One region of the Marinobacter sp. DUT-1 genome, then DNA from elsewhere that is predicted to be linked to it. Evidence: riboswitches for the same ligand, from Rfam matches in the RefSeq annotation. Region 1 holds a riboswitch; each other region holds the start of a gene.
The links. A riboswitch is a leader RNA that binds a small molecule or an ion and turns the genes downstream of it on or off. The one in region 1 is predicted to bind thiamine pyrophosphate.

Region 2: another riboswitch for thiamine pyrophosphate. It lies ahead of ACQUTG_RS10805 (sodium:solute symporter family transporter); the one in region 1 lies ahead of thiC (phosphomethylpyrimidine synthase ThiC).
Region 3: another riboswitch for thiamine pyrophosphate. It lies ahead of thiB (thiamine ABC transporter substrate binding subunit); the one in region 1 lies ahead of thiC (phosphomethylpyrimidine synthase ThiC).

What each region holds. Positions count from the first base shown of each region.
Region 1 is NZ_JBNRLS010000005.1:99,408-108,861, forward strand. Features, by position in the region: gene thiC (phosphomethylpyrimidine synthase ThiC) at 350-2,227, opposite strand; TPP riboswitch at 2,320-2,435, opposite strand; gene ACQUTG_RS16380 (TolC family outer membrane protein) at 2,620-3,978, shown strand; gene waaA (lipid IV(A) 3-deoxy-D-manno-octulosonic acid transferase) at 4,020-5,273, opposite strand; gene lpxL (LpxL/LpxP family Kdo(2)-lipid IV(A) lauroyl/palmitoleoyl acyltransferase) at 5,376-6,329, shown strand; gene ACQUTG_RS16395 (mitochondrial fission ELM1 family protein) at 6,345-7,307, shown strand; gene ACQUTG_RS16400 (glycosyltransferase family 4 protein) at 7,304-8,416, shown strand; gene ACQUTG_RS16405 (glycosyltransferase family 4 protein) at 8,461-9,447, shown strand; gene ACQUTG_RS16410 (glycosyltransferase family 2 protein) at 9,420-9,454, opposite strand, start outside.
Region 2 is NZ_JBNRLS010000003.1:163,984-173,437, reverse strand. Features, by position in the region: gene ACQUTG_RS10810 (molybdate transporter family protein) at 1-881, shown strand, start outside; gene ACQUTG_RS10805 (sodium:solute symporter family transporter) at 878-2,254, opposite strand; TPP riboswitch at 2,244-2,354, opposite strand; gene ACQUTG_RS10800 (LysR family transcriptional regulator) at 2,579-3,490, opposite strand; gene torT (TMAO reductase system periplasmic protein TorT) at 3,821-4,894, shown strand; gene ACQUTG_RS10790 (sugar ABC transporter ATP-binding protein) at 4,898-6,445, shown strand; gene ACQUTG_RS10785 (ABC transporter permease) at 6,445-7,479, shown strand; gene ACQUTG_RS10780 (LamB/YcsF family protein) at 7,492-8,211, shown strand; gene ACQUTG_RS10775 (acetyl-CoA carboxylase) at 8,256-8,495, shown strand; gene ACQUTG_RS10770 (acetyl-CoA carboxylase biotin carboxylase subunit) at 8,503-9,454, shown strand, end outside.
Region 3 is NZ_JBNRLS010000002.1:238,101-247,554, forward strand. Features, by position in the region: gene ACQUTG_RS06700 (MlaD family protein) at 1-740, opposite strand, end outside; gene ACQUTG_RS06705 (ABC transporter ATP-binding protein) at 740-1,576, opposite strand; gene ACQUTG_RS06710 (MlaE family lipid ABC transporter permease subunit) at 1,580-2,743, opposite strand; gene ACQUTG_RS06715 (ATP-binding cassette domain-containing protein) at 2,797-3,411, opposite strand; gene thiP (thiamine/thiamine pyrophosphate ABC transporter permease) at 3,404-5,089, opposite strand; gene thiB (thiamine ABC transporter substrate binding subunit) at 5,089-6,093, opposite strand; TPP riboswitch at 6,142-6,246, opposite strand; gene ACQUTG_RS06730 (MBL fold metallo-hydrolase) at 6,401-7,267, shown strand; gene ACQUTG_RS06735 (TIGR01244 family sulfur transferase) at 7,281-7,697, shown strand; gene ACQUTG_RS06740 (NAD(P)/FAD-dependent oxidoreductase) at 7,759-9,021, shown strand; gene ACQUTG_RS06745 (SulP family inorganic anion transporter) at 9,040-9,454, shown strand, end outside.

The sequences.
Region 1 (9,454 bases):
CACGCTCCTTCGGCACGTCCCTGTGACGCTTGAGCTCCGCCATCCATGGCTCCGCACAGTTTTGGGAGGCGCTTCCCGATTCACCCGATCTGACGCCCTGCAATGCGCAAGTAGAATTCCTGCCAGAAAGCTAACAGGGCCGTATCGCTTCTAAATTTCCGGTTTCTTAAAGCGAATTCCCGTGAGTCTAGTAGAGCTCGGTGGGTGGCCGGGTTCAGGACTGTGCGGAGCCAAGGATGGCGGAGCCCAAGCGCCCCAGGGATGGGCCGTCAGGAGCGTGTCCTGAACCGGGCCACCCACCGGGCTCCACCCGCGAAGTCACAGTCCTGCGAACCAGAACACCAAGCTATCAGACCTTGTCGTAAAGCTTACCGCCGGACTCCACAAACTCGCGGGACTTTTCCTGCATCCCGGCGTCAATCGCGGAAACCTCGTCCAGCCCGTTTTCTGCCGCGTAATCCCGGACTTCCTGGGAGATTTTCATGGAACAGAACTTAGGACCACACATGGAGCAGAAGTGAGCCACCTTGGCGGAGTCCTTGGGCAGGGTTTCGTCGTGGTAGGCCCGGGCGGTGTCCGGATCGAGGCCGAGGTTGAATTGGTCTTCCCACCGGAACTCGAAACGCGCCTTGGAGAGGGCATTGTCGCGGATCTGGGCGCCCGGGTGGCCTTTGGCCAGGTCGGCGGCGTGGGCGGCGATCTTGTAGGTGATGATGCCGGTTTTCACGTCGTCCTTGTTGGGCAGGCCCAGATGCTCTTTGGGAGTCACATAACAGAGCATGGCGCAGCCGTACCAGCCGATCATGGCAGCGCCGATGCCGGAGGTGATGTGGTCATAGCCCGGCGCGATGTCGGTGATCAGCGGGCCGAGGGTGTAGAATGGGGCTTCGTCGCAACATTCGAGCTGCTTTTCCATGTTTTCCTTAACCAGGTGCATGGGCACGTGGCCGGGGCCTTCGATCATGCACTGGACATCGTGCTTCCAGGCAATCTTCGTAAGTTCGCCCAGGGTTTCCAGTTCGCCGAACTGGGCCGCGTCGTTGGCGTCGGCGATGGAACCGGGGCGCAGGCCGTCGCCGAGGCTGAAGGAGACATCGTAGGCTTTCATGATTTCGCAGATGTCTTCGAAGTGCTCGTAAAGGAAACTTTCCTTGTGGTGGGCCAGGCACCACTTGGCCATGATGGAGCCACCACGGGAGACGATGCCCGTAACCCGGTTAGCGGTAAGCGGGACGTGATGCAGGCGCACACCGGCGTGGATGGTGAAGTAATCCACGCCCTGCTCGGCCTGTTCGATCAGGGTGTCCCGGAAGACTTCCCAGGTCAGGTCTTCGGCCACGCCGCCGACTTTCTCCAGGGCCTGGTAGATGGGCACGGTGCCGATGGGTACCGGGGAGTTACGGATGATCCATTCCCGGGTTTCGTGGATGTTCTTGCCGGTGGACAAATCCATGATGGTGTCGGCGCCCCAGCGGATGCCCCAGGTGAGCTTTTCCACTTCTTCCTCGATGGAGGAAGTGACCGCCGAGTTGCCGATATTGCCGTTGATTTTCACCAGGAAGTTGCGGCCGATGATCATCGGTTCGATTTCCGGGTGGTTGATATTGGCAGGAATGATGGCGCGGCCTCGGGCCACTTCGTCGCGAACGAATTCCGGTGTGATTTCCGCTGGCAGGTTGGCGCCAAAGGACTGGCCGGGATGTTGTTGGTCCAGCAGGCCCTGCTCACGGGCTTCCTGGAGTTTCATGTTCTCGCGTATTGCGATGTATTCCATTTCCGGGGTGATGATGCCCTGGCGGGCGTAGTGCATCTGGGAAACGTTCCTGCCCGGCTTGGCCCGCAGGGGTTTGCGCTCATCCATGAACCGGAGCGGGTCCAGTTGTGGGTCTTTCATGCGCCGGCGGGTGAATTCCGAGGTGTAGCCTTCCAGCTGTTCAACATCGCCCCGTTCGGCAATCCAGCCGGCACGGATGGGCTCCAGGCCTTTGCGCAGGTCGATACTCGCCTCCGGGTCCGTGTAGGGGCCTGAGGTGTCGTAAACGACCACCGGTGGGTTCTTCTCACCGCCCATTTCGGTCGGCGTGTCTTCCACAGTAATTTCCCGCATGGGCACTCGCAGATCGGATCGGCTACCCTGCACGTAGATTTTTCGTGAGCTTGGTAACGGTTTGATGGCGGCGGAATCAACTCTTGCGGAATCGCTGAGGTAGGATGGCAGGTCGGTCATCTTTCGCTCCCGGTAGATGGACTGGGGTTTCGGGTCGCGTATGACGGAGCCTGCATGGGCAGCCAAAGCCACTAGGACTGGGGACTGCTTTTGGGTCATCTGGTCTTAATCCCTACGCCGGTATTATCCGGATCAGGTCGCGGGTTCTGCGATGCAATCTCAGCCGGCCACCCAGGAATCAGGTAAGCCAGCACCCCGTCAAGACGCGAGTGAAATTCGGTTCAGCACACAATTTGTGTGACGTTTGCAAGTGTAGAGGCCAGGGGAATTATTGTCCATAATGGCCAACCATAAGCCCGCCGGATGCACACCCTGGTGCTTGAGAGCACTGTGCGGCCGGTTACCCGGCGTCCCGGACTGACGCCCATGCGCACAGGTATTCAGGAGAAAGAATGAAAAAACGACTGCTTTCCGGACTGATCGGTGTGATGGCTGCCCAACCAGCCCTCGCCATCGACCTGATCGACACCTACGAAAAAGCCCTCTCCTATGACTCCGGCATTGCGGCCGCCCAGGCCAGTTTCGAGGCCCAGCAGGCCGCGAGCGATGTCAGCAAAAGTGCGCTGCTGCCGCAGGTGGGCGCCTTCGGCAATGCCAACCATACGGACCTGGACGGCGACATTCAGGACGAAAGCTACAAGTCCACCAGTTACGGTGTCCAGCTGACCCAGCCGGTGTTCCGGGCCGACTCCTGGTTCCGGTACGACGCCAGCCAGTTCCAGACCGAATCCGCCCGGGCCCAGTACAACCTGGCCCAGCAGCAGCTGATCCTGGACGTGGCCACTGCCTATTTCAATGTACTCAGGGCCCAGGACACCGTCACTACAGCCCTGGCCACCGAAGCCGCAATCCAGCGCCAGTACGAGCAGGCCCAGGAGCGCTTTGATGTTGGCCTGATTGCGATTACCGAGGTATATGAGGCCCGTGCCAGCTATGACGATGCCAAGAGCCAGCGGATTGCCGCGGAAAACCAGCTCAATGTCGCCAAGGAACAACTGGCAAGGCTGACCGGGGAGTACCCGGAGGATCTGGAGAACCTGCGCCGGAACTTCCCGCTCGGTCGCCCGGAACCAATGGACCCTTCGGCCTGGGAAACCACGGCGCTGGAGCAGAACTGGTCCATTCAGTCCGCGCTCTATGACCTCAACGCCAGCGAGGCCAACCTGAAGGTTGCCAAATCCGGCCATTACCCGACCCTGGATCTCACCGCGTCCTACGGTGACAACGAGATTGACGGCGGCAGCCCCAACCAGTTCGAAGGGACCCAGGGCGTTATTGGCCTGGAGCTGAACGTGCCACTGTATACCGGTGGTGGTACCCAGGCGGGCGTTCGGCAGCAACGGTCCCTCGTTACCGTGGCGGAAGAGCAGCTCAACACCGTTCGACGGGACGTCCGGGTGAATACCCGCAGCCTGTTCCTGACCGTGAACAACAATGTCGAGACCGCTTCGGCGCTGTCACAGACCATTATTTCCCGCCGCAGTGCACTGGATGCCACCCGTGCCGGCTATGAAGTGGGTACCCGGAATATCGTGGAAGTGCTGGATGCGGAGCGGGCCTATTACGTGGCGCTGCGTGACTATGCCAATGCCCGTTATGACTACGTGATCAACACGCTGCAGCTGAAGCAGGCCGCCGGCACTCTCAGCCCACAGGATCTGGTGGACCTGAACAACTGGCTGAGCGAAACAGCACCAGGCATTGAAGCCCTGGCCAACGAGGAACAGACCCTGGACGATCCGGCCCGCTAGGGGACCGCTTTGGCGGGCAGGCACACTGCCCGCCACTCACATCAAACCCGCTCGATAATTCCCTCGACCACTTTTTCCAGCGCGCCCCGGTTCTTGTTCACCACTGACAGTGCGCGCCGTCCAATCGCTTCCCGCTCACTGGGGTGACTGAACAGGGTGATCAGGAAGGTCGCCAATTCTTCGGCGTTGGCCACGATCTTGACGCCGGTATCGTCCAGCAGGCGCTGATAGATGGTCTCGAAATTGAACACGTGAGGCCCGGAAAACACCGGGATTCCCCAGCCAGCCGGCTCCAGGGGATTGTGCCCACCCCGTTCAATAAGCGAACCACCCACAAAGGCAATGTCACTGGCACCATAGAGCATCATCAGCTCGCCCATGGTGTCGCCCAGATAAACCTGGGCATCAGCGGGATCCTCGCCACGGGAACGCCTGGCAACGGTCATCCCCCTGGACATGGCCTTGTTGGCCACCGAATCAAATCGTTCCGGGTGCCTTGGCACCAGGATCAGGAGCGCTTCGGGATGGGCAACAAGCAATTCCTGATGGGCGGTGAGCAACTGAGCATCCTCTCCCCCATGGGTGCTGCCGGCAATCCAGACCGGCCGCCCCGCCAAACGTGTTCGGAGATCCCGTGCAGCCTGTCGGACATCCGGTGGTATATCCACGTCAAACTTGACGCTGCCGGTGACTTCCACCTTGTCCGGGACGACCCCGATACGGCGGAAGCGTTCGGCATCCTTCTCGGCCTGGGCCGCCACCCAGCTGATACTCTGCATGATCGGTAACGCAAGGCTCCGGATCCGTTCATAACCCCGGGCAGAGCGTTCGGACAGGCGGGCATTGATCAGGAAAACCGGAACACCGCGGGCCCGGGTCTGGCGTATCATGTTGGGCCAGATCTCGGTTTCCATGATGACCAGGATCCGGGGACGGGTGCGATTGAGAAACCGGCGAATGGAGCCAGGGCTATCGTAGGGTGCGTAGGCATAGCGCACCCGGTTACCGAACATCTTTCGGGCCTGGGCCAGGCCGGTGTCGGTCATGGCCGTCATCAGTATGGTGATCTGCGGGTCCCGCGCCAGCAGGCGCCGCACCATGGGTGCCGCTGCGATGGTTTCGCCGACCGACACCGCATGGACCCAGACAACCGGGCCCGGAAGCCGGGGAACCAGCCCGATGCGATGGCCAAGATCCTGGCGCAGGGCGGGAGCCTTTCGGCCCTGCCACCACAGCCTTAGCAGGATAAACGGCAGGATCAGGCGGATGAGCTGGGAATAGAGAAATTGGAACACGCAGGACTCCCGGCAAAACAGTGCGTTATCATAGCGCAAAAATCGTCAAGGGGCCGCATGGTGCCCCCGGATTCACCCATTGTCGATGCAAGGTTCCCTGTTTTGAAGAAGAAGTACCGCAAACTGCCACGCAACACGGACTTTTCCGCCTACCGGCACCCACGCTGGTGGCCAACCTGGCTTGGTATCAGCCTCATGTGGCTGGTGGCCCAACTGCCAATCCGTCTGCAGTGGTGGCTGGGCAAGCTGGCCGGATTGCTGGCGTGGAAATTTGCACGGAGCCGCCGTCACATTACCGAAGTGAATATCCGGCTGTGTTTTCCAGAGTTGACCGAACAGCAACAGGCAGCGCTCGTGCGCAAAGCCTTCATCGCCAACGGAATCGGGCTGATGGAGCTGGGCATTGCCTGGTTCCGGGACCCGGCAAAGCTCACTGGTATCACCCGCATCCACGGCATCGAGCATTTCGAAAAGGCCCTGGAAGCCGGTCACGGCATACTGCTGCTGGGCGGTCATTACAGTACCCTGGATCTGGGAGGTAGCCTGGTAACTGAATACATCGAGGCCGATGTCATGCAGCGGGATCACAACAATCCGCTGATGAATGCGGTCATGACCCGCGCCCGGGGCCGGCGTTACGGTAACGTGCTTGGCGCCAAGGATCTTCGCGGCCTGTTCCGCAGTCTGAAGAAAAACCGCGCGGTATGGTACGCCACCGACCAGGATTACGGGCGCAAGGATATCGTGTTCGCGCCGTTTTTCGGCATTCCCGCCGGCACCATTACCGCTACCTCACGGATTGCCGAGCGCAGCGGCTGCAAAATCGTGCCGTTCAGTCACTTCCGGCGGGATGACAAGCCGGGCTACGACATCTACTTCCACCCGGCACTGGAGAACTTTCCCAGCGGGGACGACCTTGAGGATGCCACCCGCATCAACCGGATCATCGAGCAGGAGATCCGCAAGGCACCAGACCAGTATCTCTGGATGCACCGGCGCTTCAAAACCCGTCCGGAACCCGACGACCCCGGTTTCTACCGGCGCAAGAAAAAGTAGGAGTTACCATTGAGCATGCAGCCCGAGGAGGATGCACCGGTGGTCTGGTTGGTGACCGACGGCAAGCCGGGGCACCGGAACCAGCTGAAGGGCCTGGGCAACCGCCTGCGAGCTCACACCGGGGCACGCCTCTATTGGCTCGATGCAACCGACTATCAGGTGCCATTGTGGCGCGCCCTGCTCGGAGCGGCGCCGACTCTGCCCGCCGACCTGCCCCGACCCGACCTGATCGTGGCCGCCGGTACCGGCACCCACCGGTTGCTGCTCGCACTCCGACGGCTGGGCAACGCCAAAACCCTGGTTATCATGAAGCCTTCCTTTCCCCTGTCATGGGTGGACGGCGCCATCATTCCCGCCCATGACAAGGTGAAAGCATCTGCAAACGTCCTTGTCACCGAAGGCGTGATAAACCCCATCACTCCGCTGGCAAGGCTGACCGATAACCGCGAGGCCCTGATCCTCATTGGCGGGCCTTCACCCCATTTTGATTGGGACGACGACGCCGTTCTGGCCCGAATCAATGACCTGGTTGCCCGTTACCCGGGCTGGCGCTGGACCCTGAGCGATTCCCGGCGCACACCCAAGGCAATGCGAGAGCGCCTCGCAGACCTGGCTCACCCCAGAGTCACCGTTATGAGCTGTGAAAACACTCACGAGAACTGGCTCAGGCATCAGCTGTCTGCCTCCAGGGCGGTATGGATAACGCCGGACAGCATGTCGATGGTATGCGAGGCCGCCACCTCGGGCGTGCCTGCGGGTCTTCTGGATCTCCCCACCAGACCGGACAGCCGGGTGGCACAAGGAGTCAACCGCTTGGCCGAGGCGGGATTTGTCGCCCACTGGAGCGATCACCGCAGCGTCATGACCAGGAAGGCCGTACCCTCCAGGCAACTCTGGGAGGCCGACCGGGCAGCCAGGTGGGTTATAGAACGGCTCCTCAAAAGCAAACGAAGATCGACAAAAGGAAAGAAAGCGTGAGGATTCTGCAGGCACTACCCGCTCTTTATAGCGGTGGCGTTGAACGGGGCACCGTGGATCTCGCTGCCGAACTGGTTCGCCGCGGTCACGAATCCTACGTGGTTTCCAACGGCGGCCCCATGGCGGAACAAGTGCGGGGGCAGGGATCCACCCATATTCACATGCCGATTCATCGCAAATCCCTGGCTTCCTTCGGCCAGATCCTGCCCATGCGCAAGCTGATTCAGGACCTGAACCCGGACATCATCCACGTGCGTTCCCGCATGCCTGCCTGGATCATCCACCTGGCCCTGAAGAGCCTGCCGGAGGAGGAGCGGCCTGCGGTCATCTCCACCTTTCATGGCATGTACTCGGTGAACCCCTACAGCGCCATCATGACCAGGGCCGATCACATGATCGCCGTGTCGAACTGTGTGCGGGACTACGTGCTGAAAAATTTCAACGTCCCGAAAGAGAAACTCACCGTCATCCAGCGCGGCGTAAACGTGGAGGCCTTCCACAACCGTGCCCTCAGCCAGCAGTGGCTGGATCACTTTTTATCCCGTTACCCCCAGCTGGCCGGCAAGAAAATCATCATGATGCCCGGCCGAATTTCCCGCTGGAAAGGCCAGCTGGACTTCCTCGCCATGATGAACCAGCTGATCCGCCTGCGCCCGGACTGCCATGGCATCATCGCCGGCGGCGCGGAACCGGGCAAGGAACGCTTCCTTGAGGAGCTTGAAAGGGAACGCAGCCGCCTGAGCCTGACCGACAAGGTGACCTTCCTGGGCCAGCGCAACGACATGAACAGCCTGTATCTGTTCGCCGATGTGGTCTGCCATATGTCCACCAAACCCGAGCCCTTCGGCCGCACGGTTACCGAAGCCCTGGCGTCGGGCACCCCGGTGGTTGCCTACAACCGCGGGGGGGCCGCAGAGACCCTCCAGGCCTGCTTCCGGGAGGGCCTGGTACCTCCGGATGACACCGGGGCCTTTGCTGCGACCGTTCAGAAAATTCTCGAGGAGCCGGAGCACGACATCCTGATTCCCGACCGGTTCCGGCTGGAGGCGCAGACAGAGACGACTCTCGAGGTCTATCGCAACGTTCTGGAACAGCGCCATCGCTCATGAAGATTGCCATGATACTGGGCACACCGGGAACCGGATGGGGCGGTATGGAAAAGCACACCGCAGATCTTGCTGGCGCCCTTGCGACGCTTGGCCACGAAGTGCACGTTCTCGCCCATCCCTCCTATCGGCAACAATTTGGTGAACGGATCCAGTTTCATCCCTGTCCCATGCAACTGGGCAGGCGGAATCCCTGGCTCAGTTACCGGGTGCGAAGGGTCGTCAGTGCCCTGAATCCGGATGTGGTCCACGCCCAGGGGAGCAAGGCGGCCACCATGGTGAGCCGTTTGCGACTAACGTCCGGATGCCAGAAAGTTGGAACGGTTCACGGCAGCAAGTCGACCGAGAAGCCTTTCCTGCAACTGGACAAAGTAATCGCGGTGAGCACACCGGTGTATGACAGCCTTACCCACCCCCGAAAATTCCGGATCTTCAACGGAATCGATGTGCAGCAAAGCGATGAAACCGTATCGGGGGTAGAGGAATATCGCCTGCCCTCAGCCATTAACGTGGTTGCCGCCGGCCGGCTCGAGCCGGTCAAGGGCTTCCGGCAGCTCATCTCGGCTTGGCCCGGAGTACTGGCACAGTTTCCGTCAGCGCATCTGACCATCTTTGGTGATGGCAGCGAGAAAACCGGACTACTGGAGCAGGCGCACCAACTGGGCTGCAGCGACTCCATCACCCTGGCTGGCTATCTGACTGGCCTGATGCCTGTCCTGGAGCAGGCAGATCTCCTGGTTATCAGCTCCGAGAGGGAGGGATTCCCCTACATCCTTGTCGAAGCACTGATGACGCAATGCCTCGTTGTATCAACCCCTGTGGCCGGTTGCGTTGAAATCCTCCCCAACGAAGCCATCGCCCCGGACCACTCCGTCACCGCCTTGTCGACCCTGATCATCGCAGCCTTGTCTGCGCCGGGGGAACTCAGGCGTCAGGAGCAACGGGCTTTTGACTACGCCCGAGCCCACCTGACTCTGGAAGCCATGGCCAACGCAACACTGGAGGTCTATGTCGATCCGGTCTCCGACGACTGACCATCGG
Region 2 (9,454 bases), on a different contig from region 1:
TCGCCAGTGGGGTGCTGATCGGGGCGATATTGTTACTGCTGGGTTCAACCGGATGGATTAACCGGGTGGCCCGTCTGGTACCCGGATCGGTGTTGAGTGGCCTTCAGCTGGGGCTGGGATTGTTGCTGGCCTATATGAGTCTGGGATTGATGGCCACATCCTGGCTGCTGGGCGTGGTCACCTTGGTGTTCCTGGTCTTTACGTTAAAGGTGTTGCCAAACTGGCCAGCGGCGCTGATAGGACTCGGCGGGGCTGTGGCAATCGGTGCAGTGCTGGGGGCGCCGGGGCTCTCGCTTCCTGTCATCGATTCGGTTGCGTTCAGATTGCCTGGATTTCCGGGCATGGACGAATGGCAACAAGCCTTTTCAGTGTTGGTGTTACCCCAGTTGGCCCTCACGATCACCAACGCCATCGTATTGACGGCTCTGGTTGCTGGGGATTGTTTCGGCGAGCAATCGAGTCGCGTTTCGCCGGCCAGACTTTCAGTGACTACCGGCCTGGGCAATCTCTTCCTGGTTCCGTTTGGTGCCTTACCCATGTGTCACGGGGCCGGTGGCGTGGCAGCGCATTATCGCTTCGGCGCCCGGACCGGCCTGGCTCCCATCCTTTTAGGAACGGGCTTGCTCCTGGTCGCTTTCTTACCGGGCGGCCTCTCAGTCATAGCGGCAATTCCGACCGCCGGTCTTGGCGCCTTGTTGCTGGTCGCCGCCGTGGAGCTGGCTGCGTCGAAACGTCTCTGGACAGCCAAGCCGTCCTGTTGGCCTGTCATCGCAATAACCGCGCTGGTGACTGTCTGGGTCGACCCGTTTTTCGGGCTTCTGGCCGGCGTGGCTTCGGAAACGGTTCGGGCGGCATTGGTGCGTAGACAGAAGATTGCCTAGTGTCCCGTCCGGCGGCGCTGCACCGTCGTTAGCAGCAGCGTAACTCCGCCCGAAGCCACGATTGCCCCGGCAAACGGCGCCAGTGTCGGCACGCCACCGGGGAAACTGGCAATCTGGAGAGCTTCACCGAGACTGCCGCCCACGATCCAGCCCGGCAAAATCGCCCCGGCGACTCCGGCCAACACACCGCTTAACGCAGCGGTTGTTGATACCCGGGGCCAAAGTCCCATCAGAATGGGAATGATGGCCGTTGCGCACAGCAGATCGGCAATCAGGAACAGCCGCAGAACCGACGCACCCTGCAAGGCTATCACCACAACCGGCACCATCAGGGCCACCGTTACCCAGCGCGCGCCGGCGAGTGTCAGGCCCGCTTTTTCAGCGACCGCCAGGGAGGCAATGCCGTTCTGGAGGGTATCCACGGACGATGCGACCAAAGTGACGGCCAATACCAGCGCGACCGCGCCCAACCATTGCGGTGCTTCATTTATCAGGGCAAAAAACGGAATGGGCGGTTGCCCCAGTTCAAGCCCGGCCATGGCAGCGCTCATCCCGAGGCCACCCACGACCGCAACCACAACGATGGTGGTGCCACCGCCGAGGAGGGCGCCTTTCCACAGTGAGCTGCTGTCCCGTGCGGCCCAGACCCGTTGCCAGTAGCCCTGATGAAAGAGGTTGGCCGCGGTTACCGCGAGCACCAGGGTAAGGGCGACACTGACCGCGCTCCAGAAGGGAATGCCCGGCAATTTGGCCGACTCCGACATGGCAGGCAGGTGTTTCCAGTCTACAAAAAGCACCGCAGCCAGCAGCGCCATCAACAGCAATGCCTGCCAGCGGTCGGTGGCCAGACTGGCCCGTAATCCGCCCCAGGTGGTGTAGACCAGTGTCGTGACCGCGACACCAATAATGACGATCTGACCATTGAGGTCAGACAGCAGTCCGGTGATTGCGCCAATGGCTGTGAGCTCCGCGGCCAGAAAGCACGACATGTACAAAACCGAGATCAACGAGACCCAGCGGCGCATACCTTTACCGAAGCGACTTTCGGCAAACTCGCTGATGCTGCGCCCTTCGGGCATTTGCCGGCGAATGACGGGGCCGAGCATGGCGAAGACGATAAAAGGCAATGCCGCCCCCAGGGCGTAGCCGGCCAGTGCCACCGGGCCAACAAAGGCGCCCACTTCCGGTGGCGCAAAGAGGATCCAGGCGCCCATGCCTGACGCCAGAAAGGAAAGGCCAATGGTGGTCGCGCCCTGACTGTTGCGGGCGGTCATGTAGTCGTCAATGCCGTTGGCTGTTTGACGGGCACGCAAGCCCAGCCAACCGAACAGGCACAATGCCGCCACAATGGCGGCCATCTGGGTCATCATCATGTCGCGCTTCCTCCGCCGGAATGATCCGGATCAGGTTCCAGGGTCTGCCGAAGGCACTCTCAGCCCCGGCTGTGTTGCCGGGACTCCCCTGTCGACTGGAACTGTCTGTGTGTGGTGTTGAATGCGTAGCCGGTGGGTAACGGCCATCAGGCATCCATTTAAACTGTCAGCGGCATGGTAAAGATAGGGCCGGCTCTGAGCAACTGGAGGGTGCTGGGCATCAAGCGAATCTCAGGAAACCAGGTCACTGGCTTTTCAGTGAGGCTGACGAGGGCCTGGTAGTGATCATGGTTAGTAAAAACTTATAAACCATCGATGATGCGCTCAACGCATATCTGGCTCCTCACCTATGTGCATAAATTCCCGAAAAGCGGAAACGGCCGTGTTTTGCTCGATATTGGTGGCCCAGGCGAGTCCGACGTCCATTGTCGGTATCCGGTCGACCAGAGAGGTCACCTCGACGCGGCGTCCGTCGAGCGACCAGGGGCGATAAATCATGTCGGAGAGGATCGTGACGCCCATGCCGCTGGCAACCATTGAGCGCACGGCTTCAACGGAACTCGTTCTGAAAATTGTATGAGGTCGATAGTTCGTGCGATTCCAGTAGCGCTGTGTGGTGTTACTGGCTTCGTCAACCGTCAGCATAATGTAGGGTTGGGCAGCAACATCGGCCAGAGAGATTGATGGCAGCTCGAGAAGAGGGTGGTTCGCCGACAACCAGAGCCTGCGGCGTGATTGCAGCAAGGTCTCGTAGGATATTCCCTCCTGATCGACAATATTAGAGGTGAGCATCACTGCAAGATCGAATTCACCAGATGCAAGCCCATCTTCGATCGCAGTTCGCGAAGCTTCAGTCAACTGAAGGTCCACGTGGGGAAATACACGAAGGAACCGCTCAATGTAGGTTGGAATATAGTAGCCAGCAACCGTGTATGTCATTGCTAAACGAAGAGTGCCCTTAACGTCATCACGCAAGCGGCGTGGAGATGTGACGGCCTCCTCCACCACAGCCATTATTCGTCGGGCGTGATCGTAAAAGATATTGCCCTCATAGGTCAGGGCTACTCCCCCGGCATGTCTCGCGAGGAGCGGGGTGCCGACGATTTCCTCAAGCTGTTTTACTGCCGTTGTCACTGCAGATTGGGACACATTCAGTTCGAGAGCTGCGCGTGAAATCTGTCCCAAGTTCGCGACCGCAATGAAGTAACGGATCTGACGGATCGTAGGTGTATTCATAAAATTTATAGTAGCTATTCATTTAAAAGATTGAAAAATAAACCCTAATTTAAGTGTGGTTATAAAGCTACCCACATCATGATGCCTCTTTCCTAAATAATATATCTTTAAATCAATGCTTTATGAGTGATCCTGTGGCGCGCGAACTACCCGTTCATGCCCGAGCTCGCCGCGAAAGCTCTCCAATCAGTGTATCGTTTTAACAGATATTTGGACACTGAAAATCGTATTATACAAATTTGCTGTCTCATTTTATGGTTGTTTTAACGTCTTTCCAGAGGGGATTGGCGTTGGGGCAGCAGAGCTCCTTTCACATTAGGAGAAACAATAATGAAAAAATTTCTCAGCGCATCAGCTGCGACGATGGCAATGACGATTGCCTTTTCCAGCAGCGCAATGGCCGAAACCTGGTACCCATATCCTGTCGAAGTCTGGACTCCCCCCTTCAACATGGATAGCCCACGCAGCAAGACAGATTACGAACCACTCGCCGAAGCCTCGCAGAAATGGAATCTCTGCGTTTCTTTCCCGCACATGAAGGATGCTTACTGGCTTGGCGTCAATTACGGCATCACCGAAGAGGCCAAGAGGCTCGGTGTGGCCGCCACTGTGACGGACGCGGGTGGCTACACGAACCTCAACACTCAAATCTCGCAGATCGAGGATTGCGTTTCCGCAGGTGCGGATGCCGTTATTATCGGCGCCATCGCCTATGACGGGCTTAACAACCTGGTCGCTGAGATCAATGAAAACGGTATCCCGGTCATCGACGTTATCAACGGAATGTCGTCCGACCAGCTCTCAGCCAAGTCGTTGGTATCCTTTGGCGAAATGGGCGCCAAGGCTGGTGAATTCCTGGCTGAACTGCATCCTGCGGGTGGGGAGTCAGCGAAAGTCGCCTGGTTCCCGGGTCCCGCTGGTGCCGGTTGGGTAGAAGCAGGAAATGCCGGTTTCCTGGGCGCGGTAGAGGGTTCAGCGATCGAGATGGTAGAAACAAAATACGGCGACACCGGTAAGGAAGCCCAAGCCAGGCTCGTCGAGGATACTCTCCAGACCTATCCCGATCTTGACTACATTGTCGGCACTGCGGTCACAGCAGAAGCGGCTATTCCAATCCTCCGCTCAAGGGGGCTGGCAGATAAAATAAAGGTAGTGTCCTACTATTATGCTCCGGGTGTTGATCGGGGTATCGCCCGTGGCCAGATCCTTGCTGCACCAACCGATTCCACCGTCATTCAGGGGCGCATCGCTGTCGACCAGGCCGTTCGGATACTGGAAGGCAAGGATTATCTCAAGCACGTCGGTCCTGAGCTCTATGTGGTAACACAGGAAAACTACGACGAGTTTGACGCGGCTTCGACTCTGGCACCAAACGGCTTCCGCCCAGTTTTCTCGGTAAAGTAAGCCATGTTGAATTCAATCAACAAACAGCAGGGTCGTGAGGAGGCGGGGGGAACCCCGCTCCTCCAGACCCGGGCCATTACCAAGGAGTATCCTGGCGTCCGGGCGCTTGATGGCGTGGATTTCGAACTGCTTGCCGGCGAAGTGCATGTGCTCTTTGGAGAGAATGGTGCAGGAAAATCGACCCTGATTTCCATTCTGGCTGGTGCGAACCAGCCGACCACCGGCCAAATCTCTTTCAAAGGCATGCCGGTGACACTGGCTTCGGTTCACGACGCTCGCTCTCTCGGTATTTCGGCGGTTTTCCAGGAATTTTCACTGATCTCTCAGATGACTGTGGAGGAGAATCTGTTTCTCGGAGCCGAGCCCAGACGAGCTGGATTGCTCGACCGCGCCCGCATCAGTAAAGAGGCAAAGGAAACGCTTGATGAGCTTGGCTTCGCATTGAGGCCCGACCAGCGGGTGGATTGCCTCACCCGTGCAGAGCAGCAGATGGTTGAGATCGCCAAGGCATTTCGTTCTGAACTGCAGGTTTTGATTCTTGATGAACCTACGGCCTCTCTCACCACACATGAGACTGACCAGTTGTTCGAATTGATCGGCGGTTTGAAGAAACGCGGGGTCGGGGTCATCTACATCACCCACCGAATGGCCGAGATTCGCCGTATCGCTGATCGGATTACTGTTCTGCGCGATGGTCGCTATATCGAAACTGTCAAGGCGGCGGACGCGACGGAAGATGATCTGGTGCAGCTCATGACCGGTCGCGTGGTTGGCGCCATCTTTCCGGAGCTGAACCTGGATGCGTCGGGCGATGTCGTGCTCGACGCCAGGAATGTCACAACAAACGACGGTTTGGTGGCTGACGCCTCGCTGACTGTCAGGGCGGGTGAGATTGTCGGCATGGCCGGCCTGGTTGGGTCGGGAAAATCGGAGATGATGCAGGCGTGCTTCGGTGCACTGGCAATCCGCTCCGGGACGGTCACGCTGGCCGGCCAGGACATCACGGGCCACACACCAAAACGCAATATACGCGATGGCTTCCTTTACTTACCCGCCGATAGGCGCCATGAAGGCCTGATGATGATGCGCTCGGTGCGCGAGAATGTTGCACTCGCTTCACTCGACATCGAGCCATTCTCAAAAGGTTGTTTCATCAATAGTGGTGGCGAAAAAAGGGCAGTCGAAGCACTTACCACACGGCTCAACCTGTCGCCGCCGCTGATTGAACGTACGGTTGAACACTTTTCCGGTGGCAACCAGCAAAAGGTGATGCTCGCCAGGGCCCTGACCCGCAAATATGACCTGATCGTCTTCGACGAACCAACGGTCGGCGTCGATGTCGGCACACGCGCTTCCATTTATGAGTTTATTGTGGAACTCGCACGCGGTGGCGTGGCCATCGTCATTATCTCGTCCGACCTGCCTGAAATACTTCATCTTACGACCCGCGCCTACGTTTTTTACCAGGGACGGACTCAGGCCGAACTTCAGGCCGATCAACTCACTGAAGAGAAGGTGCTTGCCCATTTCTTCGAAAAGGAGGCCTGTTAATGGCTGAGCAATCTGTTACTGCGCCGAACGCACCGGCTATCGGCGGCATTGGGAACTTAACCAAGCGCGTGTTCGTGAAGCTCGGCATTCTGCCCTTTCTTCTGTTCATCGCCATGGTGGTGTTCTCGCTGTTGTCGGACAACTTCCTCACGTTGCAGAACCTGATGAACGTGCTTCGCCAATCGGTCTACCTGATGATTGTTGCACTAGGCCAAATGATGGCTCTGCTCACCGGGGGCTTTGACCTGTCGGTTGGCACTGCTCTGGCACTGAGTTCAGTGGTCGGGGCCATGGTTATGGCTGCCGTCTTCTCCATCGCACCCGACATGGTCTGGCTGGCAATCGCACTTGGTTGTTTGTCCGGCATTCTGGCAGGCGTCACGATCGGTATCGTGAACGGTGCCGGCGTCGCCTTCTTCAATGTATCGCCTTTCATGGTGTCGCTTGGCATGGCGTCGGTCGGTTTCGGTGTCGCACTCTATCTGACCGGTGGCGTGCCTGTTTACGGCATGCCACGGGCCTTCAGCGACACCTTTGGCTATGGTTCCCTGTTCGGTATACCCGCACCGGTCTTTGTCGCTGCATTGCTGGTGTTCGCGCTATATGTGTTCCTCTACCGCACGCCCAACGGTCGGTACTTCTATGCTGTCGGAGGGAACCTGAAGGCTGCCTCACTATCAGGCATCAATACCAAAGCCACGCTGTTTTTCACCTATGTGCTGAGCGCTCTCTTTGCAGCCATTGCCGGCATGCTTTTGACGGCGCGTATTGATACCGGTGAAGCCAACATTGGTGCTTCGATGCCATTGGAATCCATTGCCGCTTGCGTCATAGCCGGGGTCAGTCTCCGAGGTGGCGTGGGACGCCTTGAAAGCGTCGTCCTCGGTGCCCTGTTCATCGGCCTGATTCAGAACGGCATGAACCTGGCGCAAATCGAATCCTACTTACAAACCGTCGTGCTCGGCATTCTGCTGATACTGGCGGTCATCGCAGACCAGATCAGGCTTCGGTACGTTGCCTCTCTCAAGAATTAAGGAGCACAAACGATGCATGTAGATGTGAATTGTGACATGGGCGAAAGCTTTGGCCTTTACAGGATGGGTGACGACGAAGGCATGATGCCGTATATCACCCAGGCCAACATAGCGTGCGGTTTCCATGGCTCCGACCCTAACCACATGCGCAGCACCGTAGAACTGGCACGCAAGAATAACGTCAAGATTGGTGCACATTTCTCACTACCGGATCTGCCCGGGTTTGGTCGGCGGGAAATGAAGATTGGCCGTGAGGAAATGGCCAATATCATCCTCTATCAGATCGGCGCACTGAAGGGCTTCCTGGACGCCAGTGGTGTGGCCCTGTCGCATCTCAAACCACACGGCGCACTCTATGGCATGGCAGCGCGCATGGAGCACATCGCCCATGCCGTTGCTGATGCCGCCGAAGTCTATGGAGTGCCTGTGCTGGGACTTGCTGGCACCCAGCACGAAAAGGTTTACAAGGAAAGAGGAATCCCCTTCCTGGCAGAGTTTTATGCCGATCTGGAATATGATGATAACGGAAATCTGATCATTACGCGGTCGCACAGCGAGGTCGACCCCGGATATGCGGCATCGCGCGTTCTCGAGGCTATGCGCAATGGCAAAGTGGATAGCGTCAACGGCAAGTCACTGCCTGTGCGCGCCGGAACCGTTTGTGTCCACTCTGACACACCCAATGCCCTTGACGTTGCCAAGGCAGTCAATGAAGCAATCAAACAGCTATAAACGGCTTGAGACAGCACCACAATAACAATCAGGAGACACTACCGATGGCTAAGCATGAAGTGAAATCCCCAATCCCGGGAACATTCTATCGTAAACCGGCACCGGACCAGGCCGCCTACCGCGAAGTTGGCGATACCGTCACCAAAGGCGACACCATCGGTCTTGTCGAGGTCATGAAAACCTTCCATGAAGTGAAAGCGGATGCCGACGGAACGATTGCCGACTTTCCGGTCAGTGACGGTGAACCCGTTATGGCAGGGCAGGTTATTGCCGAGCTGAACTGAGGTCATCATGAAAAAATCAGGTATTCAAAAGCTGCTGATCGCCAACCGGGGTGAAATAGCAGTCCGAATCATCCGCGCTGCACGTGATCTCGGGATCGCTACAGTGGTCGTTCACAGCGACGCTGACACCGAAAGTCGAGCCGTTCAAATGGCGGATGAAACGGTTAACATCGGGCCGCCAATGGCGGCAAAATCCTATCTCTCTATCGATGCGATCCTGACGGCGGCAAAGGAAACCGGTGCCGACGCCATTCACCCTGGCTATGGCTTTCTTGCCGAAAATGCGGGCTTTGCAGACGCTGTAGCTGCCGCAGGACTTGTCTTCGTAGGTCCGGATGGCAACACCATACGCCTGATGGGAGATAAGGCGGCCGCGCGAGCCGAAGCGGAGAAGGCAAATGTACCAACGGTGCCCGGCAGTGACGGCGTTATAAAGGACATGGATGCCGCCGCGGAAATAGCAGAGGAAATTGGTTTCCCGGTAATGATCAAGGCGGCGGCCGGAGGCGGCGGTCGCGGCATCCGTGTTGCTCATGACGCTGCCGAATTCCGGGAGCTTGCGCCCCAGGCTTCCTCGGAGGCTGAGGCAACGTTTGGTGACGGCGGCATCTATATAGAGAAGGTCATTGAGCGTGCCCGGCACATCGAAGTCCAGATACTGGGTGATGGCGAAAACGTAGTGCATTTCTTTGAGCGCGAATGCTCTTTGCAGCGCCGCCGCCAGAAGGTGTGGGAAGAGGCGCCATCGATCGCGCTGGATGACCGGGTTCGCGACGAACTGTACCGTTCGGCTGTCGCGCTGGCCAAGGCTGTGAACTACAGGGGTGCCGGAACCATCGAGTATCTCTATGACGACGAGTCAGGAAACTTCTATTTCATTGAGATGAATACCCGCATCCAGGTCGAGCATCCTGTGACCGAAATGATCTGCAGTTTTGACCTGGTTGCCGAGATGATCC
Region 3 (9,454 bases), on a different contig from region 1:
GCAGGCTGAAGGGTGGACAGCGCCCGGTCCATGGAGTTAAGCACCGGTGCGACCTGTTCCAGCAGGATGGCATTGGCATTGTCGGAAACACTGGAGACCTTGATTGCTGCTTCTTCCGCCCGCACACCGGCGGCATCGAACTGCTTCATCAGTGCCACCAATTCTTTCCGCTGGGCCAATAGGGAATCGGTAGCGGTCCGGGTGTTTTCCAGGATGCTGGTCATGTTTTCCAGGTTTTTCTCGGAGAACAGGTTGTTGGCATTGGTGAGCAGAATCTCGGTTTTTTCGATCAGTGCCTCGCCATTGGTCAGCAGACTGCTGAAGGCCGAAGGATCGGCGGTGATCAGGGGTGGGTTGTTGCGACTCCCCTCAAGCACGGGGCTGTCTTTGGTGCCACCCCGGAATTGCACACTCATACTGCCAGTGATATTGGCGAGGATCAGACCCACGTGGGTATCCTTGCGAATGGGCACTTCCCTGTCGACCCGGACCAGTACACGAACGTGGCTGGGATTGTCCGGGTCCAGCGTCAACTCGAGTACCTCGCCCACCGGGACACCGCTGTAAAGCACCGGATTGCCCTCGGACAGGCCGGAGATCGGGTGGTCGAAGCCGATCTGGTAATAGGCCCATTCCCGATCCGCCGAGGATTTGCTCAGCCAGAGCGCGAACACAAGCGCGGCGCCGACCGCCAGGACAGTGAACAGGCCAATGATCACGTGGTGGGCCCGGGGCTCCATCAGACGTTTTCTCCTTGTTGCCTCGGTGTTCGATTAATCGCGGCGTAGCTCGCGGCCCGGCCTCGCGGGCCATTGAAGTAATCCTGTATCCATTCGTCCGGGTTGGCGGCAACGGTTTCCAGGGTGTCTGCCACCAGTACCCGCTTTTGTGATAACACGGCCACCCGGTCACAGGTAGAGTACAGGGTATCCAGATCATGGGTGACCAGGAATACCGTCAGGCCCAGGGCGTTGCGGAGGGTTACGATCAGCTCATCAAAGGCCGCCGCGCCAATCGGATCCAGACCTGCCGTGGGCTCATCCAGAAACAGGATTTCCGGGTCCAGGGCCAGGGCCCGCGCGAGGCTCGCACGCTTGACCATACCACCGGACAGTTCTGCGGGATACTTCAGGGCGGCATCCGGCGGCAGGCCGGTCAGCGCAAGTTTCATTCGTGCCACCCCCTCGGCATCCGGTCGCTTGAGCCCGGCATGTTCGATCAGCGGAACCGCGATGTTCTCCTGCAGATTCAGCGAGGTAAACAGCGCGCCCCCCTGGAACAGGACACCGAACCGCTGCTCCATTCGGGAGCGGGCCCGTGGAGACAGGGCGTCAAGCGTTTCGCTAAAGACGCGAATGTCACCGGATGTGGGTTTGCGCAGACCGATGATGCTGCGCAACAGCACCGATTTTCCGGTCCCGGAGCCCCCCACCACGCCAAGGATTTCTCCCCGGTACAGATCCAGGTTCAGATCCTCGTGGACAACGTGTTCCCCGAAACGGTTGCAGAGGTTTCTGACCTCGATAACCGGTTCCGCCTCATGCTGTGAGTGTCTGGTGCTTTTTACTGCTGCCATCGGTTACCACCCCATTTCCATAAAGAATAGCGCAGCGATGGCGTCCAGCAGTATTACGATGAAGATGGACTGCACCACACTGGAGGTGGTGTGTTCGCCTACCGATTGGGCGCTGCCGCCCACCTTGAAACCTTCCAGGCAGCCGATGACGGCGATCAGGAAGGCAAAGACAGGCGCCTTGGAAATGCCGACCAGGAAATGGCGCAGAGCGATATCCCGCTCAACAATGGCCAGGAACTGGGTGAGGGTGATATCCAGTGACAGCACGCACACCAGGGCGCCGCCGACCATGCCCGCCATCATGCCGACAAAGGTCAGGATCGGAAGGCTGATCATCATGGCCAGAACCCGGGGCAATACCAGCAGTTCGATGGGACTCAGCCCCAGGGTGCGGATGGCATCCAGCTCCTCGTTGACCTTCATGGCGCCGATATGAGCGGTGAACGAACTGGCGGTCCTGCCTGCCAGCAGGATGGCGGCAAGCAGCACACCGAATTCCCGCAGGAACGAGAAGGCCACCAGGTTGACGGTATAAATCGTGGCGCCGAAATCCTCCAGTACCGTGGCACCGAGAAAGGCGACCACGGCACCGACGAGAAAGGTCAGCAGGGCGACGATGGGAAGGGCGTTTAACCCGGTGTCCTGGATGGCGGCGACGAACGGCGTTACCCGCCAGCGCTTCGGCTGCGGCAGCACCCAGACCATGGCGGCAAGGGTCTGCCCGATGAACCCGAGCAATACCCAGATCAGATGGCCAAGTGCTTCCACCTGCTGGCCGGTATGGCCCAGGAACAGGCGAAGCGGCGAAACCTTTGGCGGTACGGGTTCCTGCCAGTCTTCCAGAGACCGGGCCACAGCCAGCAGCAGGGCCGCCTTTTCCTCCGGCAGGGTCTCTTGCGCGATAACATGTTGCTCCAGGGTTGCCGGTCCGAGAAAGGATGCCAGTACCGAGGCGCCGGCTGTGTCGATGTGCTCCAGGGCCGAAAGGTCCAGTCTCTTGGGAGATTTGGCCCCGGCGGGGAGTGGCGCCAGTTGCTGCAACAGCGAGTGATAACCCGAAAGGGTCCAGTCGCCGGTAATGGTCAGCCCGCCGGACTCGAACCGGGCATTGCCGGGACGTGATCCGATAGGGTCAGATGCCTGGGACTGGGAAGGGCGTGGTTCCATCTTTGGATACGTCCGGGCCTCGGGAAGTTATTGAATATCAAGCTAATGACAGCTTAGAGATTCAACTGCTTATCCGCCAGTATCTTTCGATCTTCCGCATCGTGACTGGCAAGAACCAGAACCTTGCCAGCGGCCTTGTGCCGGAGCAGCAAGGACCGTAACTGGGTGCGTGCCTCCGCATCGAGGCCCGTGAGAGGCTCATCCAGAAGCAGGATGGGCTGGTCCCTTAGTAGCGCCCGCAGCAAGGCTACACGCTGACGTTGCCCGCCGGACAGGTCCCCGGGCATACGACTCTCAAAGCCGGCCATGCCGACACTGGCAAGTCCCCTGGAGATGGCCTGTTTCTGCTCCGTACTCAACTTCAGCCCGGGATGCATACCCAGGCCAATGTTGGTCTGTACGTCCAGGTGTTCGAACAGGTTATGCTCCTGAAACAGGCTGGTTACCGGTCGATCCCAGGGTGGAAGCTCATTCAGTAAACTGCCTTCCCAGCGGATGGTGCCGGATTCGGGGGTCAGGAAACCGGCGACCAGATTCAGGAGGGTGGATTTTCCGGAACCGCTGGGGCCGTTTATGGCAATGCATTGCCCATGGTCGACATGAAAGGTGAATCGCCAGGTGGTTTCCGTGTCCGGGTAACGGAAGGTCAGGTCCTTCACATCAAGCATGGCGGGCCTCCGCAAGGGTCTTTAAGGCATCGTGCGAGTGTCTGCCCTGTTTGCGTCTTCGGTAATCGGGAAGATTGAACGCTGCGAAGGCCAGCAGCAGGAGAACGACCAGCCACAGGGCGGTGCCCGCCGCGAGTTCCATGCGATAACTGCCCAATTGCTGGTAAAGCAGGACCGGTACCGTGGGTTGTCCCGGTGTGCCGAACAGCGCGATCACCCCGAAATCTCCCAGGGATAATCCGGTGCCATAGGCCATGGCGAGAGCAAGCGGACGCTTGAGCCGGGGCCAGTGCAGCCAGCGCCAGCGGTACCAGCCCAATAATCCTAGCTGGTCCGCCTGTTGTGCCGTTGCCTGATCCAGGCCGGTGAGCGGTCCCTTAAGGAGCTGGGTGACAAATGGCAGGGCCATCAGACCATTGATCAGCGCAACCAGCGCCAGCCCCTGCGAGGAGTGTCCCAGGCTCGGCCGGAGAAGCAGAAACAGGCCTGTCCCAAGGACGATCGGCGGGACCATCAGGGGCACCGCGGTTGCCACCGAAGATAACCTGCCCAGATGCGGGCCACCCCGACTGGCGAGGGCCAGCACAAGGAGGGCCGACAGCACCGAAAACGCGCCGGCGGGCAGGGCAATGGCGAAGCTTAGTAGTGTCGCGTTCACCAGATCCGCGAGCGGGTTACCACCGTCAACGGCCACTGTGACAAGCCCCGGCAGGCCCCGGAACAGGATTGCGGCCAGTGGCAGAAGGAGAAAAAGGGTAAAGCACAGTAGCAGCACGATATCCCGGAACCGCGTGATGCCGTGGCTGTCTGGCCTAAGTATGGTTTCTGAAAAACTGCGTTGTGGCGTAAGGTTAGCTGACAAACCTCGACGAACCATCAAGAGCCAGATGGCACCGCAGATTGATAACTGCACAATCGCCAGCAGGGCCGCGCGACCGAAGTCGAATTCAAAGCGCAGAGACTGGTAGATCGCTACTTCAAGGGTAGTGGACGCGGGCCCTCCGCCGAGCGTCATCACGATGGCAAAACTGGTAAAGCAGAGGGTAAATACCAGGGCTGCGATGCCCGGCAACACACGGCGCACAGCCGGCCAGTCAAGGGTGCGCCAGAGCCACCACCCGGTCAGGCCGAGCTGGCTGGCCACCCGCCGCCGGGGCGCGGGAACCGATTCCAGTGCCTGGAGCAGAATCCGGCCGGCCAATGGTGCATTGAAAAACACGTGAGCCAGCACGATGCCGTTAAGCCCGTAGAGATTCCAGCGGACCGTGGTCCAGTGTTCAACCACTGACGTCAGCCAGCCGTGCCGGCCATAAACTCCCACCAGTCCCGAAACCGCCACGATCGTTGGCAGAACCAGGCTCAGCTCCATCATCCGTAACAGCAAGTTTCGACCCGGGAATCGGGGCTGCCTGACCAGGGCAAGTGCAATGAACAGTCCCAGAACCAGGCTGAGCAAAGTGGAAAGGGTGGCCTGCCAGATCGTGAAACGGATGACATTGCTGAGATAGCGGTTTTGCCAGAGCTCGGAGGCTTCCGGCAGGTGGGCCTGCCAGAGCAGCGCGGCTACACCGGCAATGGTCAATGCCAGCAGGCTACCGGCGATGAGCAGGCCCGGGCCGATCTGCCAGCCCGGGTGGCTGAGCGGCGCCTGGGTGGCACCGAACGGGAATTGACGCATTACGGGATCATGGCGTTGAGCCATTCATCCAGCCAGGATTTGCGTTTTTCTGCCACGGTGGCCGGATCGATAAACAGGGTTTTGTCCGGCTGGATCAGGCGATCAAACACCTCCGGTAATTCATCCCCCAGATCAATGGCCGGGTACATCACGTTCTTCAGGGGAATATGGCGCTGGAAATCTGCGGTCAGGATGAACTGCAGGAAGTCCCGGGCCAGTGCTTTCTGTTCCGAGGGCTCAACCAATGCCGCCACTTCCACCTGAAGGTAATGACCCTCCTCGAACTCGGCCGCCTGGTAACGGTCGGTCTTGTCGATGGCCATGTGATAGGCCGGAGACGTGGAGTAGGAGAGGATCATCGGTGCCTCACCGTTCATGAACAGCGAGAAGTAGCCGTCACTCCAGCTCTTGGTAGTTGTCAGAATGTTATCGCTGAGGGCCTGCCACTTTTCGCCGGCCTGGTCGCCGTAGACGGCCTTCATCCAGAGCAACAGGCCAAGGCCCGGTGTGCTGGTCCGGGGATCCTGGATAATGATCTGCAGTTCCTCGGGTGCGTTGACCAGTTCCTCCAGGCTTTTCGGAGGGTTGGGTAACTGTTGGGTGTCATAGACGAAGGCAAAATAGCCCCAGTCGTAGGGCACAAACAGGGAATCCTGCCACTCGACGGGCAGATCAAGAGATTCGAGCGCGATACTGTGCGGAGCAAGCAGGCCGGTCTGCCTGGCGGTTTCCATGGTGCCGGTGTCCAGCCCGAGAACCACATCCGCGTCGGTGGAATTGCCCTCGAGGCGAAGCCGCTGGAGGATGTCACCTCCGCTATCAAGGACCACATATTCGAGGGTGCAGTGACATTGTTGCTCGAACGCTTCCTTCACGCCCGGTCCGGGTCCCCATTCGGCAGCGAATGACGGGTGGGTGTAGACGGTCAGGGCTTCGTTGCCCTGGGCACTGGCCAGAAGCGGCAGCGCGATGCCTGCAAAAAGGGTCAGGGGGCGTCTCAGCATGGTCGTATCCTCGGATTCGATCTGGGGAACCATGCCGCGGTTTCACTGGAACGGTGAATACTCAATCCCTTCGCCGGTACGAACCGGATCAGGTTCCGCGGGTATGGTCTCAGCCCTTCATTTCTTGAGCGAAGGGCACCCCGTTGAGTGGCGCACAGTATAACACGCTAGCCGTTGCCTCCGGCCAGCCATCGAGTTTGCCTATCAGCGTCATTGTGTCGCATATAGCCATGGCGCCTATGCTTAGAACTAAAAGTATGGTGTAGTGTGTGACGTAACGACAGACACTCCCGACGGAGGAATGACTATGCAAATGCCTGCAGTCACACATTTCTTTGATGAACCGACCAATACTTTCAGTTACGTAGTACAGGATCCAGCGAGTAATGCCTGTGCCATCGTGGATTCCGTGCTGGATTTCGATTACGCCGCCGGCCGGACCGACGTCCGTTCCGCTGAAGAGATCATCCGTTTCGTAAAGGATGGCGGCCTGAAGGTCGAGTGGATACTCGAAACTCACGTTCACGCTGACCACCTTTCTGCGGCGCCTTACCTGCAGGAACAGCTCGGTGGCAAGACCGGCATCGGCCAGAAAATCGTTGACGTGCAGGAAATCTTCGGAAAAGTCTTCAACGCCGGTACCGAATTTGCCCGTGATGGCAGCCAGTTTGACCGGCTTTTCGAGGAAGGGGATTCGTTCCAAATCGGCAACCTGGAAGGGTGGGTGCTGCATACCCCCGGCCATACCCCTGCGTGCCTGACGTATGTCATCGGTGACGCAGCTTTCGTTGGCGACACACTGTTTGCACCGGATTCCGGCACCGCCCGCTGTGACTTTCCCGGCGGTGACGCTCACACGCTCTACCGCTCTGTCCAGAAGGTTCTGGCGCTGCCCGATGAGACTCGGATCTTCCTGTGCCACGACTACAAGGCACCGGGCCGGGACGAGTTCCAGCATGAAACCACGGTTGCCGAGCAACGGGCCAACAATATCCACGTTCGCGAAGGCATGACCGAAGACGATTTCGTCAGGCTCCGGACCGAGCGGGACGCCACGCTCAGCATGCCCCGCCTGATCCTGCCTTCGGTACAGGTGAACATGCGGGCAGGTGGGATGCCACTGGCCGAGGATAACGGACAGGTTTACCTGAAAGTACCTGTAAACCGCTTCTGACAGAGGGTACGCCATGAAGATTCATTATCTTGAACCGGAGTTCGCGGTTGCGGATACCGTGGCTATCGGCGATCTCCCTGAAATCCGGGAAAAAGGCTTCCGGACACTGATCTGTAACCGTCGCCCCGGGGAAGAGGGTTACGCCGGTGAGCAGGCCTACGCGGAGGCTGCCGCCAAGGTCGGTCTTGAGTGGGTATGTGTCCCGGTGGCATCCGGCGAGTATTCCGAAGCAGACGTGGAAGCGTTCGGCAAAGCGCTGGAACAAGTACCTTCACCCATCCTCGGGTTCTGTCGGACCGGCCGTCGTGCTGTTCACATGTGGGCCCAGGCCCGCGCTCGGGAACCCCAGTGCAGTATTCCGATGCTGCTCAAGGCGGCCCACGAGGCCGGTCATGATCCTCAGCCCATTCGGGAACTGCTGGAAAAGTAACGTTTGATTATTGAGCTCGACGGACAGGGAGGTCCTTTGATATTGCGGAGTTGAAGACCAGATGAAACCTCACCAAAACGCCGATCGATCCTCCCTGAAATACCATGACGTGGTCATCATCGGGGCCGGAGCAGGCGGAATTGCGACCGCTGCGAGCCTGTTAAAGCGCCAGAAGGACCTGGATATCGCAATCATTGATTCTTGTGAAATTCATTATTACCAGCCGGGCTGGACCATGGTTGGTGGCGGTGTGTTTTCCGCTGAAAGTACACGCCGCAAGACCGAAACCGTCATCCCCACCGGCTGCCACTGGTACCGTGTGGCCGCGGAGAACGTAGATCCTGAGGCCCGGACTGTTACACTGACCGATCACCGGTGTATCAGCTACCAGCGCCTGGTGGTCGCTCCGGGACTGGTTCTGGACTGGGGGGCGGTGGCAGGCCTTGAGGAAACCCTGGGCCAGAACGGCGTTACTTCAAACTATCGCTACGATCTCGCCCCCTACACCTGGTCGCTGGTAGAACGGTTGGAAGCAGGCAAGGCGCTGTTTGTGCAGCCTCCGATGCCGATCAAATGTGCCGGCGCGCCTCAGAAGGCCATGTACCTGTCAGCGGACGAATGGCTTCGCAAAGGCAGGCTGAAGAACATCGATGTTTCTTACCATTCCGCCGGACAAGTGCTTTTCGGCGTTGAGGATTACGTACCCGAGCTACAGAGATATATCGATCGCTACGATATCGAGCTGTGTTTTGAAGAGCGGCTCATTGCGGTCGATGGCAAGGGTAAGACAGCTCATTTTATCAAGCGTACCGGAGATCAGCAGGAAATAGTCGACCGGCCGTTCGACATGCTTCACGTTGTTCCCGCCCAGCGTGCCCCGGAGTTCGTTGGTAAGTCCGGACTGGCAAATCAGGATGGCTGGATCGATCTTGATCCCGAAACCCTGCAGCATGTGCGGTACCCCACTATATTCGGACTGGGGGATGCCAGTGGAACCCCCAATGCCAAGACCATGGCGGCGGTACGAAAGCAGGCCCCGGTGGTGGCGGAAAACCTGCTTGCGTCATTGCTGGATATCGAGCTGCCTGCCGCCTATCTCGGCTATGGCTCCTGTCCGCTGACAGTAGAGCGGGGCAGGATCGTTCTTGCCGAGTTCGGCTATGGCGGCAAGCTCCAACCAAGCTTCCCGAGCTGGATCAATGACGGCACCAAGGCAACCCGAATGGCCTGGTGGCTGAAAGCGAAGCAGCTGCCCTGGCTTTACTGGAACGGGATGCTTAAGGGTCGCGAATGGATGGCGGCACCGGCCGCACGAAAGGTCTGATATCAGGGAGTGAGAAACATGTCGGATCGGTTAACCCGGTTCCTGCCCATTCTGAACTGGCTCAAAGACTACAGGGGCGACACGTTTGTCAGCGACGCGCTGGCAGCTGTGATTGTCACCCTGATGCTGGTGCCCCAGGCGCTGGCCTATGCATTGCTGGCAGGTCTTCCGCCCGAGGTTGGTTTGTATGCCAGTATGATCCCCCTTGTGGCGTATGCACTGTTCGGAACCAGTGCAACGCTTGCAGTCGGGCCTGTGGCCGTTGCCTCCCTGATGACGGCTTCTGCACTCGGTGGCATCGCCGAAGCGGGCACTCCCGAGTACGTCGGCGCCGCGCTGGTGCTGGCCTCCCTCTCTGGCCTGATGCTTTTTGCCATGGGCCTCTTGCGGCTCGGCTTTCTGGCCAATTTTCTCAGTCATCCGGTGATATCCG